3 regions of the Streptomyces sp. NPDC001717 genome follow, and region 2 is predicted to be linked to each of the others. Evidence: predicted binding sites of a transcription regulator. Region 2 holds the regulator's gene; each other region holds the start of a gene.

Region 1 (5,000 bases), on a different contig from region 2:
GGCGCGGCGAAGGACCTGGCGGGATCCGGGGTGCGGCTGATGGCGCTGTGCCCGGGATTCGTCCGGACCGAGTTCCACCAGCGGGCCGGCATGGGCACCGACAACATCCCCAACTGGATGTGGCTCGACGCCGACAAGCTGGTGGCCGCGGCCCTGGCCGACCTGGCCCGGGGCAAGACGGTCTCCATCCCGGACCCCCGCTACAAGGCGCTGATGGGCGTGGTGAAGATGACCCCGCGCGGGCTGCTGGGCGGGGTGTCCTCGCGCACGGGACGCAAGTACGGGCCCCAGTGATAAACCGGGCCAAATGGGTGGATTCTTCCTAAACTGGATGTGCCCCATCCAGCCCGGGAGAGATCATGACCAGATTCGTACAGATAGTCGATTACGAGACGAAGCAGCCCGAGGCCCTGAACGCCCTCCTCGACAGGTACGTCGCCCAGGGCCAGGGGAAGCGCACGCTGACTCACACCATGCTGGGCAAGGACCGCGAGTCCGAGAACCACTATGTCGACGTGGTCGAGTTCCCTTCGTACGAAGAGGCCATGAAGAACTCGAACCTCCCGGAGACGGACCGGATGTTCAAGGAGATGGTGGCCCTCTGCGACGGCATGCCGACCTTCACCAACCTCGACGTCATCCGCGACGAGCACCTCAACACCATGATGGTGAACCGGATGTTCGACGACATCGCGATGAAGGGCGACATGGGCGCCATCGACGAGATCTTCGCCGAGGACTACATGGACCACGACGTCATGAAGGGCATGGAACCGGAGATCGGCCGCGACGCGATCCGCAAGGACGTGACGGGATGGCGCGACGCCTTCGACTTCACGTTCACGAAGAAGGCGCAGCTCGCCCAGGACGACTGCGTCACCACCGTGTGGACGTGGACGGGCACCCAGAAGGCCGACTTCATGGGCGTCGCCAACACCGGCAAGACCTGTTCGATGGACGGCACCACCACCTTCCGCTGCGAGGACGGCATGATCAAGGAGGGTTTCTGGCACTACGACGCCATGTCCCTCATGCGGCAGCTGGGAGTGATGGAGTAACACGAAGCGGCCGGGAAACGGGAAAAGGGAAAGGCCCCCACCGCACTCGCGTGCGGCAGGGGCCTTTTCCGTTCGCCCGTTCGGCCGGTCAGCCATTCAGCCGATCAGGCTTGGGGGCGTCGCCCGTGGAGGCGTCGCCCGTCGAGGCGCTCGGCCTCAGTGGCTGTGGCCGTGACCGTGGCCGTGACCGGCCTCGGCCTCTTCCTCCGCCGGCTTCTCGACGACCAGGGTCTCGGTCGTGAGCAGCAGGGAGGCGATGGAAGCGGCGTTCTCCAGCGCGGAGCGGGTGACCTTGACCGGGTCGATGACGCCGGCCTTGACCAGGTCGCCGTACTCGCCGGAAGCGGCGTTGAAGCCCTGGCCCTTGTCGAGCTCGGCGACCTTCGAGGTGATGACGTAACCCTCGAGACCGGCGTTCTCGGCAATCCAGCGCAGCGGCTCGACGGCGGCGCGGCGGACGACCGCGACACCCGTGCCCTCGTCGCCGGACAGGCCCAGGTTGTCCTCCAGCACCTTCACGGCGTGGACGAGCGCGGAGCCACCGCCGGAGACGATGCCCTCCTCGACCGCGGCGCGGGTCGCCGAGATGGCGTCCTCGAGGCGGTGCTTCTTCTCCTTGAGCTCCACCTCGGTGGCGGCGCCGACCTTGATGACGCAGACGCCGCCGGCGAGCTTCGCCAGGCGCTCCTGCAGCTTCTCGCGGTCCCAGTCCGAGTCGGTGGACTCGATCTCGGCCTTGATCTGGTTGACGCGGCCGAGGACCTCGTCGGAGGAGCCGGCACCGTCGACGATGGTGGTGTCGTCCTTGGAGATGGTCACGCGGCGGGCGGAGCCCAGCACGTCCAGACCGGCTTGGTCGAGCTTGAGGCCGACCTCCTCGGCGATGACGGTGGCACCGGTGAGGGTGGCCATGTCCTGGAGCATCGCCTTGCGGCGGTCACCGAAGCCGGGGGCCTTGACGGCCACGGCGTTGAAGGTGCCACGGATCTTGTTGACGACGAGGGTGGAGAGCGCCTCGCCCTCGACGTCCTCGGCGATGATCAGCAGCGGCTTGGAGCCACCCGCCTGGATGACCTTCTCCAGCAGCGGCAGCAGGTCCTGGATGGACGAGATCTTGCCCTGGTTGATCAGGATGTACGGGTCGTCGAGGACGGCCTCCATACGCTCCTGGTCGGAGACCATGTACGGCGAGAGGTAGCCCTTGTCGAAGGCCATGCCCTCGGTGAACTCCAGCTCCAGGCCGAAGGTGTTGGACTCCTCGACGGTGATGACACCGTCCTTGCCGACCTTGTCCATCGCCTCGGCGATGAGCTCGCCGACCTGCTGGTCCTGCGCGGAGAGCGCGGCGACGGCAGCGATGTCGGACTTGTCCTCGATCGGGCGGGCGGTCGCGAGGAGCTCCTCGGACACGGCCTTGACCGCGGCGTCGATGCCCTTCTTCAGGGCGGCCGGGGAAGCGCCGGCGGCGACGTTGCGCAGACCCTCGCGGACCAGCGCCTGGGCCAGCACGGTGGCGGTGGTGGTGCCGTCACCCGCGATGTCGTTGGTCTTGGTCGCCACCTCCTTCACGAGCTGGGCGCCCAGGTTCTCGTACGGGTCGTCCAGCTCGACCTCACGAGCGATGGTGACACCGTCGTTGGTGATGGTGGGCGCGCCGAACTTCTTGTCGATGACGACGTTGCGGCCCTTGGGGCCGATCGTCACCTTGACCGTGTCGGCAAGCTTGTTGACGCCGCGCTCGAGGGCGCGACGGGCGTCCTCGTCGAACTTCAGGATCTTCGCCATGGGAGCGGTTCAGCCCTCTCGAAAACTCGGGTTTAACGAACTGCGCCCCTCGCCGCCCGGCAATCAGCGGGGTGACCAGGGGCGCAGCTCAAAGCAGTACTGGTGAAGCGAATTACTTCTCGACGATCGCGAGCACGTCGCGAGCCGAGAGGACGAGGTACTCCTCGCCGCTGTACTTCACTTCGGTGCCGCCGTACTTGCTGTACAGCACGATGTCGCCGACGTTGACGTCCAGCGGGAGACGCTGGCCGTCCTCGAAGCGACCCGGGCCCACGGCGAGGACGACGCCCTCCTGGGGCTTCTCCTTCGCGGTGTCCGGGATGACCAGGCCGGAGGCCGTGGTCTGCTCGGCGTCGAGCGGCTGGACCACGATGCGGTCCTCAAGCGGCTTGATGGCAACCTTGGAGCTGGCGGTCGTCACGATCCGACCTCCCCCTTCGGAGATCCGGGGTTAACTGTCTGAGGTGGCGACCAGGTCGATCCGTCGTCGCGGGTGCCGGACCTGCCTGTCGCTGTGTTGGCACTCACCCGGGGCGAGTGCCAGGTGCGAGACTATTCCGGCGATTAGCACTCGGTCAAGCGGAGTGCCAATTCTCGCCGTACGGCGTTGCGCGATCCCGCCTCCCGAACCGCGAAAACGCGGGCGTACGCACGTTCGGGATCACTACGCTCGCACCATGACCAGGACCAGCGCGGGCGGTTCGCGCATGCCGTGGCGGTGGTGGTTGCGGCGGTCGATCCCGATCACCGTCTGCCTCGCGGTCGGGGTCTACTTCCTGTCGAGCGCCGCGCCCCGGCTGGCGATCCAGCTGACCGGGGTGGAGGGCGCGTTCCGCGCGGAGCACTGCCGGGACGCCCCGTACCAGGCGGGCGAGCGGGCCCTGACCTGCGCGGGGAGCTTCACGGCGACCGACGGCTCGTTCACGCTGGCCGCGGTCGAGGTCGACACCGCGTTCGAGGTGCCGCCGACCGGCCCGGTGGCGGTGACCGTCAGCGGCCCGGCGGCGGACACGGCCGTACGGCGCGACCCCCTGGTCTGGCTCGGCCCGGGCACCGCGGGCGCCCTCGCCCTGATCCACCCGACCCGAACGGCGGCGGCGGCGCTGAGCCGCAGAAGGCGCCCGACCCGCACCCAACAACCATCGGCGCCCACATCCAGCCCCCTCGACACCTGAGGCGAACCCGGCCCCGCCGGCGTTTGAGGCGAATCCGGCCCCGCCGGCGTTCGAGGCGCGGGGTCCGGGGCGGAGCCCCAGGAGTTCGGGCGCAGCCCCTGTACGGAACCGCACACCTCCCGCGAGACTGCGGGACATGACGACCCGGCCGACACACCCGGCACGCCCGGCGCGCAAGCCGATGCACTGGGGCGCCGACCTCGCCCTGGCCCTGCTCACGGCCCTGGCCCTGGGCGCGGCCCTCCTCATCGCCCTCTTCTACGTCACCGTCGAGGAGTTCGGCCTGCTCGAACGCACCGACAGCGCCGCCGGCCAGTGGCAGGGCCTCCCCCTCACCGCCGCGACGTTCACCGTCCTCGGCATCCTGTGCTGCGTCGCCACCCTCACCGCCCTCGGCTTCCACCGCCGGCGCGCACCGCTCTCCACCGCCGTGCACGGCCTGGCTTCCGTACTGCTGCTCGGGCTGCTGCTGATGATGGCGGGCGCCTCGCACGAGACCGGCCACCCGCCGGCGACCAAGCCGGACCCGACCGCCACCGAGCCGAGCCGACAGTGCCGCAGCGGCGGGGACAGCAGCGAGTGCCTCGGCGGCTGAGGAACCACGGGCAGGACATAAACGTCATAGACGACATGAAGATAAAGCGCCTCATTGCCGATCATGTCGGACCGAAGGCTTCCGCGGCCCCGACCGCAGGTGAGGCGGTGTCACACCCATCCCACCCGTCACCCGCCTCCCCCGCACCGAAGGACGTCGGCGGCATACCGTGCGCGAGCTGATCGCGTGCTCGGGCTGAAACCCCTGACCTCGGCCGGCGCCCGCCGCCGCACCGAGGCGCTGCTCCTGCTCTTCGTCATGGCCATCGCGGTCTTCGGCCATGCCGCCGCCGGCCTCGCCATGAACGACGAGCTGCCGCCCAACCTGGCGGGCTTCACGGTCAGCCTGACCCTGCTGTCACTGGTCGGGCACCTGGGCGTGCGACGG
Region 2 (5,000 bases):
GAGTACCTGGCCGAACTGCGCGCCGGCGGCTTCAACCGGATCTCCTTCGGCATGCAGAGCGCGAAGCAGCACGTCCTGAAGGTGCTGGACCGCACGCACACCCCGGGCCGACCGGAGGCGTGCGTCGCGGAGGCGCGGGCGGCGGGGTTCGAGCACGTCAACCTGGACCTGATCTACGGGACCCCGGGCGAGTCCGACGACGACTGGAGGGCCTCGCTGGACGCGGCGCTCGGGGCCGGTCCCGACCACGTCTCGGCGTACGCGCTGATCGTCGAGGAGGGCACACAGCTGGCCCGCCGGATCCGCCGGGGCGAGGTCCCGATGACGGACGACGACGTGCACGCCGACCGGTACCTGATCGCGGACGAGGTCATGGCCGGGGCCGGGTACTCCTGGTACGAGGTGTCCAACTGGGCCACCTCGGAGGCCGGGCGCTGCCTGCACAACGAGCTGTACTGGCGCGGCGCCGACTGGTGGGGCGCGGGGCCGGGCGCGCACTCGCACGTGGGCGGGGTGCGCTGGTGGAACGTGAAGCACCCCGGTGCGTACGCCGCCGCGCTGGCCGAGGGGCGGTCGCCCGGGGCCGGGCGGGAGCTCCTGTCGGACGAGGACCGGCGGGTGGAACGGATCCTGCTGGAGCTGCGCCTGGTGGACGGCGTGCCGCTGTCCCTGCTGGCCCCGGCCGGGCTGGCGGCCTCCCGCCGGGCCCTGGCGGACGGGCTGCTGGAGGCCGCGCCGTACGAGGCGGGTCGCGCCGTGCTGACCCTGCGCGGGCGGCTGCTGGCCGACGCGGTGGTCCGGGACCTGGTGGACTGACCCACCGGCCCCGGTCCGGGGTCAGGCCGCGTCGCCCACCGTGACGAAGTCGATCAGTTCCTCCACGCGGCCCAGGAGGGTCGGTTCCAGGTCCTTGTAGGACGTGACCCGGGACAGGACGTGCTGCCACGCCGCGCCGGTGTTCTCCGGCCACCCCAGGGCCCTGCAGACGCCCGTCTTCCAGTCCTGGCCGCGCGGGACCGTCGGCCAGGCCGGGATGCCCACGGCGGACGGCTTCACCGCCTGCCAGACGTCGATGTACGGGTGGCCCACGATCAGGACGTCCCGGGAGGTCACCGAGGCCGCGATGCGGGATTCCTTCGAGCCGGGCACCAGGTGGTCGACCAGGACGCCCAGGCGGGCGTCCGGGCCCGGGGCGAAGTCGGCCACGACGGCCCGGAGGTCGTCGATGCCCTCCAGGTACTCCACCACCACGCCCTCGATGCGCAGGTCGTCGCCCCAGACCTTCTCGACCAGTTCCGCGTCGTGGCGGCCCTCCACGTAGATCCGCCCCGCCCGCGCCACCCGGGCGCGGGCCCCCGGGACGGCGATCGAGCCCGAGGCCGTACGGGCGGGCGCCGCGGGGGCGCGTGACGGGCGGGTCAGGGTCACCACCGCGCCGTCCAGCAGGAAGCCCCGGGGCTCCAGCGGGAACACCCGCCGCTTGCCGAAGCGGTCCTCCAGGGTCACCGTGCCCGCCTCGCAGGCCACCACCGCGCCGCAGAAGTCCGTACCGGCCACCTCGACCACCAGGTCCGGTTCCGCCGCCACCTCCGGCACGGCCTTCGGACGCTTCCACTGGGGGGTCAGGTCGGGGGAGTACTCGCGCATCCGGCCGAGAGTAGGGGAGGTGCGGTGATCGCGGCTATGACACGCCGAAACGGGCCGCCAGTGTGGCGCGTTGCGCACGTACGAAGTCCGCGTCGACCACCGCTCCGTGACCCGGGACGTACGACGCCTCCCGCCCGCCCAGCGACAGCAGCCGGTCCAGCGCGGCGGGCCACTGCCCCGGCGTCGCGTCCGGGCCCACCGAGGGCTCGCCCGACTCCTCCACCAGGTCCCCGCAGAACACCGTCTCGCGCTCGCCCGGCACGAAGACCGCCAGATCGTGCCGGGTGTGCCCGGGACCCACGTTGGCCAGCAGCACCTGTACCCCGCCCAGTTCCAGCGTCCACTCGCCCGACACGAGGTGCCTCGGCACCACCAGCAGGTCCGCCGCCTCGGCCGCCTCCGCCTCCGCCAGGCCGTGCCGGACCGCGTCGTCGCGCAGCTCCTCGCGGCCCGTGGCGAGCAGCGCGTCCAGCCCGACCGCCCCGTACACCTCGGCACCGGAGAAGGCCGCCGCGCCCAGGACGTGATCGAAATGGCCGTGGGTGAATGCGATATGGGTCACTCGCCGGCCGGTCAGTCGCTCCGCCTCCGCGCGCACCTGCGCACCCTCGCGCAGGCACGAGCCGGGGTCGACGAGGAGGACGGAATCGTCGCCCACCACCAGTCCCACGGTGCAGTCCCACACCGGGAGCCGCCTGCGGCCGGTCCGTCCGGTCAGCCGTTCCCAGCCCGCCTCTTCCCAACGCACGTCCATGCCGCGACGCTACCGTGACGAGCCTCCCTTGCCAGGGTCTTACTACCCGGCCGTACACTGAGCGGGGGATCTCTGGCACTCGAACGCCCAGAGTGCCAACGACAGGGCAACGGACCACAGCCGGAGGTGTGCGCGATGCTCAGCGAACGCAGACTCGAAGTGCTGCGCGCCATCGTCCAGGACTACGTCGGGACGGAGGAGCCGGTCGGCTCCAAGGCGCTCACCGAGCGGCACCGACTCGGGGTCTCGCCTGCCACCGTGCGCAACGACATGGCCGTGCTGGAGGAAGAGGGCTACATCGCCCAGCCCCACACCAGCGCCGGCCGGATCCCCACCGACAAGGGCTACCGCCTGTTCGTCGACAAGCTGGCGGGGGTCAAACCGCTGTCGACCCCCGAGCGGCGGGCCATCCAGAACTTCCTCGACGGCGCCGTCGACCTCGACGACGTGGTCGGCCGCACGGTGCGGCTGCTCGCGCAGCTCACCCGGCAGGTCGCCGTCGTCCAGTACCCGAGCCTGACCCGGTCGACCGTCCGGCACGTGGAGCTGCTCTCGCTCGCCCCCGCGCGCCTGATGCTCGTACTGATCACGGACACCGGGCGCGTCGAACAGCGGCTGATCGACTGCCAGACCCCCTTCGGCGAGGCCTCCCTCGCCGATCTGCGGGCCCGGCTCAACAGCCGCGTCGTGGGCCGTCGGTTCACCGACGTGCCCCCGCTCGTCCAGGACCTCCCCGAGTCCTTCGAGGCCGACGACCGCGCCACGGTGTCCACCGTGCTCGCGACGCTCCTCGAAACCCTGGTCGAGGAAGCCGAGGAACGGCTGATGATCGGCGGCACCGCCAATCTCACCCGCTTCGGACACGATTTTCCCCTGACGATCAGGCCGGTGCTCGAAGCGCTGGAGGAGCAGGTCGTGCTCCTCAAGCTGCTCGGCGAGGCCAACGAGTCGGGAATGGCCGTACGGATCGGGCATGAGAATGCCTACGAGGGACTGAACTCCACGTCCGTCGTCTCGGTCGGTTACGGTTCGGGCGGCGAAACGGTCGCCAAGCTCGGCGTGGTCGGACCGACCCGCATGGATTACCCCGGAACGATGGGAGCGGTACGCGCAGTGGCACGTTACGTCGGACAGATCCTGGCGGAGTCGTAAGTGGCCACGGACTACTACGCCACTCTCGGCGTACGCCGCGACGCATCCCAGGATGAGATCAAGAAGGCATTCCGGCGGCTCGCGCGCGAGCTGCACCCGGACGTGAACCCCGATCCCAAGACGCAGGAGCGTTTCAAGGAGATCAACGCGGCCTACGAGGTGCTGTCGGACCCGCAGAAGAAGCAGGTCTACGACCTCGGCGGCGACCCGCTGTCCTCCTCGGGCGGCGGCGGCGCGGGCGGCTTCGGGGCGGGCGGCTTCGGCAACTTCTCCGACATCATGGACGCCTTCTTCGGCCAGTCCTCGCAGCGCGGCCCGCGCTCGCGGACCCGCCGCGGCCAGGACGCCATGATCCGCCTGGACCTGGAGCTGGACGAGGCGGCCTTCGGGACGACCAAGGACATCCAGGTCGACACGGCCGTCGTCTGCACCACCTGCTCCGGCGAGGGCGCCGCCCCCGGCACCTCCGCCCAGACGTGTGACATGTGCCGCGGCCGCGGTGAGGTCTCGCAGGTCACCCGGTCCTTCCTGGGCCAGGTCATGACCTCGCGCCCCTGCCCGCAGTGCCAGGGCTTCGGCACCGTCGTCCCGACCCCGTGCCACGAGTGCGCGGGCGACGGCCGGGTCCGCTCCCGCCGCAGCCTCACGGTCAAGATCCCGGCCGGCGTCGAGAACGGCACCCGGATCCAGCTCGCGGGCGAGGGCGAGGTCGGCCCCGGCGGCGGCCCCGCCGGCGACCTGTACGTGGAGATCCACGAGCTGTCGCACCCGACGTTCCAGCGGCGCGGGGACGACCTGCACTGCACGGTGACCATCCCCATGACGGCGGCGGCCCTGGGCACCAAGTGCCCGCTGGAGACGCTCGACGGCATGGAGGAGATCGACATCCGGCCCGGCACCCAGTCCGGCCAGGCGATCCCGCTGCACGGCCGCGGCGTCACGCACCTGCGCGGTGGCGGCCGAGGCGACCTGATCGTCCACGTCGAGGTCACCACCCCGGGCAAGCTGGACGCCCAGCAGGAGGAGCTGCTGCGCCAGCTGGCGAAGCTGCGCGGCGAGGAGCGGCCGACGGGCCAGTTCGCACCGGGCCAGCAGGGTCTGTTCAGCCGTCTGAAGGACGCCTTCAACGGCCGCTGACCGGCCCGCACGCACACGCAGGAGCCCGGCCCCGGGAGCATCCCCGGGCCGGGCTCCGCGCGTAGTCGGCGGATGCCGGAAAGGCCCTCGCAGGCCAGGCCCCGCAACGGATCCGGCCACCCCGGGAAGCGGACTATGCCAGGCGAATGCGGTGATTCGGTCGACCGAGCGGGACGTGGCACGATGCAGTCCATGTCCTCGGCACCGAGCGGTCTCTCCCCTCACCCGATCGTGCAGGCGCCCATGGCCGGCGGCGGCTCCTGCCCCGCGCTCGTCGGGGCCGTGTGCGAAGCGGGCGGACTGGGCTACC
Region 3 (5,000 bases), on a different contig from region 2:
GCCGCCCGCCAGCAGCCACCGCCCCTCGGGGGCGGTGAAGTCCGCCGCGCCCCAGTTCCACGGCTCGCCCGAGCCGGGGTCGGGGGCGTCGAGCAGCAGCAGGTCCTCCCCGTACTCACCGCACCGCGCCACCCGCGAAGCCGTGGCCCGCAGCAGGGTGCGGTCGTCCGCGCGCAGCGCCGCGAAGTCCTCCGGACCCTCCTCTCCGTGCAGCTGCACACCCCGCACGCCGCTCGCCTCCGCGAACCGCCGCACCTCGTCCACCGACTGCCCCCGGAACACCCCCACGGTCAGCACCCCCTCGGGCACCCGCGCCGCCAGCTCCCGTGCAACACCCGCGTCGACGGTCCGCGGACTGCCGGCCGCGAACACGAACCCCACCGCATCGGCCCCGGCCGCCACGGCCACGTCGACGTCGTGGGCGGTCTTCAGGCCGCAGATCTTGACGAAGAGATCGCTCATGCCCCCAGTCAACCAAAGGCCCCGACCGGTGGTGATCCGTCTCGGTATCCGGGCACGACGAACACTGCGCCCCTGGCCTGGAACGGGGCTCACGCCCCGGAAGGACACATCGCGGACATCGCGCCGTTCCTCTTCCAGTTCCCTGAAGCAGGACGTGCATACGGCCCGGATCTCTACGTGGTCGACGAGTCCGGCTTCGAGGGCGAGGGGAGGCATCTGGACGCAGCGGCACTCTCCCTCGTGGCCGAGTTCACCTCTGTGTCCACCAAGGACGCCGACTGGAACGAGAAGCTGGACGTGTAACCGATCCACCTGGTCGTCGACATGCAGGACTCGGAGATCACCTGCTTCTGGGACCCCTCCCCGCACGGGTACCGCTCCCGCACGACGGTGTCCTTCGGCGAGTCCCTCCCCGTCCCGACCCCCTTGGAATTCAAGATCGACACCACCGGCTTCCGAGCCGCCCGATGACCCCGTGAACCGCGACGGGGCAGAGATCACGACCGGCGGCCCGGACGCCGCGCTCGACGCGCGGCTGACGGCCCACGGCTGACGGCCGGCCCCAACCACCGGAAACGCCCGAGGGCGGCACCCCCTCCGTCAGGAAGGGGTGCCGCCCTCGGTACGTGAAGAACAGCCGATCTACGGGGCCGGAGGCCGGCCCGGTGGATCAGAAGTCCATGTCGCCGCCCGGCATGCCGCCACCGGCAGCGGCGCCGGCCTTCTCGGGCTTGTCGGCGATGACGGCCTCGGTGGTGAGGAACAGGGCCGCGATGGACGCCGCGTTCTGCAGCGCGGAGCGGGTGACCTTCGCCGGGTCGATGATGCCCTCGGCGATCATGTCGACGTACTCGCCGGTCGCGGCGTTCAGACCGTGGCCGACGGCCAGGTTGCGCACCTTCTCGACGACGACGCCGCCCTCGAGACCACCGTTGACGGCGATCTGCTTCAGCGGGGCCTCCAGCGCGAGCTTCACGGCGTTGGCGCCGGTCGCCTCGTCACCGTTGAGCTCCAGCTTCTCGAAGACCGAGGAAGCCTGCAGCAGGGCCACGCCACCACCGGCGACGATGCCCTCCTCGACGGCCGCCTTCGCGTTGCGAACGGCGTCCTCGATGCGGTGCTTGCGCTCCTTGAGCTCGACCTCGGTCGCGGCACCGGCCTTGATGACGGCCACGCCGCCGGCCAGCTTCGCGAGGCGCTCCTGGAGCTTCTCGCGGTCGTAGTCCGAGTCGGAGTTCTCGATCTCGGCGCGGATCTGGTTCACGCGACCGGCGACCTGGTCGCTGTCACCGGCACCGTCGACGATGGTGGTCTCGTCCTTGGTGATGACGACCTTGCGGGCGCGGCCGAGCAGGTCGAGACCGGCGTTCTCCAGCTTGAGGCCGACCTCCTCGGAGATGACCGTGCCGCCCGTGAGGATGGCGATGTCGCCGAGCATGGCCTTGCGACGGTCACCGAAGCCCGGGGCCTTGACGGCGACGGACTTGAAGGTGCCGCGGATCTTGTTGACGACCAGGGTCGACAGGGCCTCGCCCTCGACGTCCTCGGCGATGATCAGCAGCGGCTTGCCGGACTGCATGACCTTCTCCAGGAGCGGCAGCAGGTCCTTGACCGAGCCGATCTTGGAGTTGACGATCAGGATGTACGGGTCGTCGAGAGCCGACTCCATACGCTCCATGTCGGTGGCGAAGTACGCCGAGATGTAGCCCTTGTCGAAGCGCATGCCCTCGGTGAGCTCCAGCTCCAGACCGAAGGTCTGGGACTCCTCGACGGTGATGACGCCTTCCTTGCCGACCTTGTCCATGGCCTCGGCGATGAGCTCGCCGATCTGGGTGTCGGCGGCGGAGATGGAGGCCGTGGAAGCGATCTGCTCCTTGGTCTCGACATCCTTCGCCTGGGCGAGCAGGGCGGCGGAGACGGCCTCGACGGCCTTCTCGATACCGCGCTTGAGGGCCATCGGGTTGGCACCGGCGGCCACGTTGCGCAGACCCTCGCGGACGAGCGCCTGGGCGAGGACGGTGGCGGTGGTCGTACCGTCGCCGGCGACGTCGTCCGTCTTCTTGGCGACTTCCTTGACCAGCTCGGCGCCGATCTTCTCGTACGGGTCCTCGAGCTCGATCTCCTTGGCGATGGAGACACCATCGTTGGTGATCGTGGGGGCGCCCCACTTCTTCTCAAGGACGACGTTGCGACCCTTGGGGCCAAGGGTGACCTTGACGGCGTCGGCGAGCTGGTTCATCCCACGCTCGAGGCCGCGACGGGCCTCCTCGTCGAACGCAATGATCTTGGCCATCTGAAGTGGTCCTCCCGGACAGCGGTGGATTGCTCCTGGACCGCGCCCGCGCCCGCGACGGACGGCCTGCGTGTCCGGCGGTTCCTTCCCGCCGGACCCTGCGGGCCTCACCGACCCGGTCCTCGTTCAGTAGCACTCTCAACCGGAGAGTGCTAACGCCAATGATTAGCACTCGACCCCTGTGAGTGCAAGCGGCTTCGAAGAAGCCCCATTGAGGGGTGGCGGTCGGGTGACGGGTGGGAGCAAGCGGCTTGGGGCAAGACCGGGCCGACGGCCCAAGGGGCGTCCGACAAACGCACGAGGGGCCCGCATCCCTCCTCGGATGCAGGCCCCTCGTCGTGCGTGCGCGTACGCGGGTGCGCGCGTACGTACGTGTCGCGTCGGTGGTCGATCGCTCCGGGACTCAGCCGAGTGCGAGCTTGACCATGTCCGCCTGCGGACCCTTCTGGCCCTGCGAGATCTCGAACTCGACCCGCTGACCCTCTTCAAGGGTGCGGTATCCGTCCATCTGGATGGCGCTGTAGTGGACGAACACATCCGCACCACCGTCGACCGCGATGAAGCCGTAGCCCTTCTCCGCGTTGAACCACTTGACGGTGCCCTGAGCCATGCCTAACTCCCCTATTACTGGCCCTTGCGCGGGAACGCACTTCGCGTTACCGGGTCAGAACTTGCGTCGGAACGCGTCGACCGAGGCTGAATGTATCTGCGCGGATGCTGTCTGCAACAGGTCAATCCGACGAGAAATCTGGACACCCAGATACATTGAAATGAAGTGAAAATTTGGCATATTCCAGGGCAACTCGGGCCCGACATGTCTCGCCAAAGCCCCATACCGCACCCGCACATTGACCAGATGTCGACCCTCACGCGACCCGTTCATATGCGCCGGGCAAGAACCGCGGAGGGGACTTCCCCAACTCTACCGTGCCCAATCAAGCAGAATTGCCCCCTCCGCTTTCAGCGGAGGGGGCAATTCTATTTATGGAGATCCTGTCGACGACCCGCCGGCGACGGGTCAGCAGCCGCCCGCGACGGCCGGGATGATCGAGACGCCCGCACCGTCCGGCGTCGCCGCCTCCAGCCCGCCCTCGAAGCGCACGTCGTCGTCGTTCACGTAGACGTTCACGAAGCGACGGAGCTTGCCCTGGTCGTCCAGGACGCGCGCGGCGATGCCCGGGTGGTTCTTCTCCAGCGACTCGATGACCTCGGCCAGGGTCGCGCCCTCGGCCGTCACCTCGGCGGCGCCGGCGGTGTAGGTGCGCAGGATGGTGGGGATGCGGACGTTGACGCTCATGGCGACACTGCCTTTCCGGTAGTGCGTAGGGAGTGGTCAGGCCAGGCCGGCGGCGCGGAACGCGTCCAGGCTCGGGCGGATGGTGGCGGTCTGGCCGCTGTCGGCGGCCACCGCCTCCAGGGTCTTGAGGCCGTCACCGGTGTTCAGGATCACGGTGGTCAGCGTCGGGTCGAGCAGGCCGTTCTCGATGAGCTTCTTCGTGACGCCGACGGTCACGCCGCCCGCGGTCTCGGCGAAGATGCCCTCGGACTGCGCGAGGATCTTGATGGCCTCGACGACCTGCTCGTCGTTGACGTCCTCGACCGCGCCGCCGGTGCGGCGGGCGATGTCCAGGACGTACGGGCCGTCGGCCGGGTTGCCGATCGCCAGGGACTTGGCGATGGTGTTCGGCTTCTGCGGGCGGACCACGTCGTGACCGGCCTTGAAGGCGGCGGACACCGGGGAGCAGCCCTCGGCCTGGGCACCGAAGATCTTGTACGGCTTGTCCTCGACGAGGCCGAGCTTGATCAGCTCCTGCAGACCCTTGTCGATCTTCGTCAGCTGGGAGCCGGACGCGATCGGGATGACGATCTGGTCGGGCAGCTGCCAGCCGAGCTGCTCGCAGATCTCGTACGCCAGGGTCTTGGAGCCCTCGCCGTAGTACGGGCGCAGGTTGACGTTGACGAAGCCCCAGCCCTCGCCCAGCGGGTCGCCGATGAGCTCGGAACAGAAGCGGTTGACGTCGTCGTAGTTGCCCTCGATGCCGACCAGGTCGCCACCGTAGACACCGGCCATGACGACCTTGCCCTGCTCCAGGTCGTGCGGGATGAACACGCAGGAGCGGAAGCCGGCGCGGGCGGCCGCGGCGCCGACGGCGCCGGCCAGGTTGCCGGTGGAGGAGCAGGAGAGCGTGGTGAAGCCGAACGCGCGGGCCGCCTCGACGGCGATGGCCACGACGCGGTCCTTGAA

What was found. Region 2 encodes HrcA, which represses chaperone genes, less so after heat shock. Its sites were predicted from a motif close to TTNGCACTCNGNNNNNCNGAGTGCNAA; they were not measured.
Region 1: the regulator HrcA is predicted to act here: its motif matches at 3,408-3,434, upstream of groES (co-chaperone GroES).
Region 3: the regulator HrcA is predicted to act here: its motif matches at 2,921-2,947, upstream of groL (chaperonin GroEL).

What each region holds. Positions count from the first base shown of each region.
Region 1 is NZ_JBIAUK010000001.1:366,296-371,295, reverse strand. It holds gene ACFYZL_RS01955 (SDR family NAD(P)-dependent oxidoreductase) at 1-294, shown strand, start outside; gene ACFYZL_RS01950 (ester cyclase) at 360-1,058, shown strand; gene groL (chaperonin GroEL) at 1,215-2,843, opposite strand; gene groES (co-chaperone GroES) at 2,956-3,264, opposite strand; gene ACFYZL_RS01935 (hypothetical protein) at 3,521-4,018, shown strand; gene ACFYZL_RS01930 (DUF6234 family protein) at 4,155-4,613, shown strand; gene ACFYZL_RS01925 (FtsW/RodA/SpoVE family cell cycle protein) at 4,800-5,000, shown strand, end outside.
Region 2 is NZ_JBIAUK010000009.1:160,690-165,689, reverse strand. It holds gene hemW (radical SAM family heme chaperone HemW) at 1-816, shown strand, start outside; gene ACFYZL_RS18040 (DUF3097 domain-containing protein) at 838-1,647, opposite strand; gene ACFYZL_RS18035 (MBL fold metallo-hydrolase) at 1,682-2,401, opposite strand; gene hrcA (heat-inducible transcriptional repressor HrcA) at 2,537-3,553, shown strand; gene dnaJ (molecular chaperone DnaJ) at 3,554-4,690, shown strand; gene ACFYZL_RS18020 (nitronate monooxygenase) at 4,883-5,000, shown strand, end outside.
Region 3 is NZ_JBIAUK010000001.1:49,032-54,031, reverse strand. It holds gene ACFYZL_RS00275 (phosphoribosylanthranilate isomerase) at 1-462, opposite strand, end outside; gene ACFYZL_RS00270 (hypothetical protein) at 640-765, shown strand; gene ACFYZL_RS00265 (hypothetical protein) at 787-933, shown strand; gene groL (chaperonin GroEL) at 1,133-2,755, opposite strand; gene ACFYZL_RS00255 (cold-shock protein) at 3,159-3,365, opposite strand; gene ACFYZL_RS00250 (MoaD/ThiS family protein) at 3,774-4,052, opposite strand; gene thrC (threonine synthase) at 4,089-5,000, opposite strand, start outside.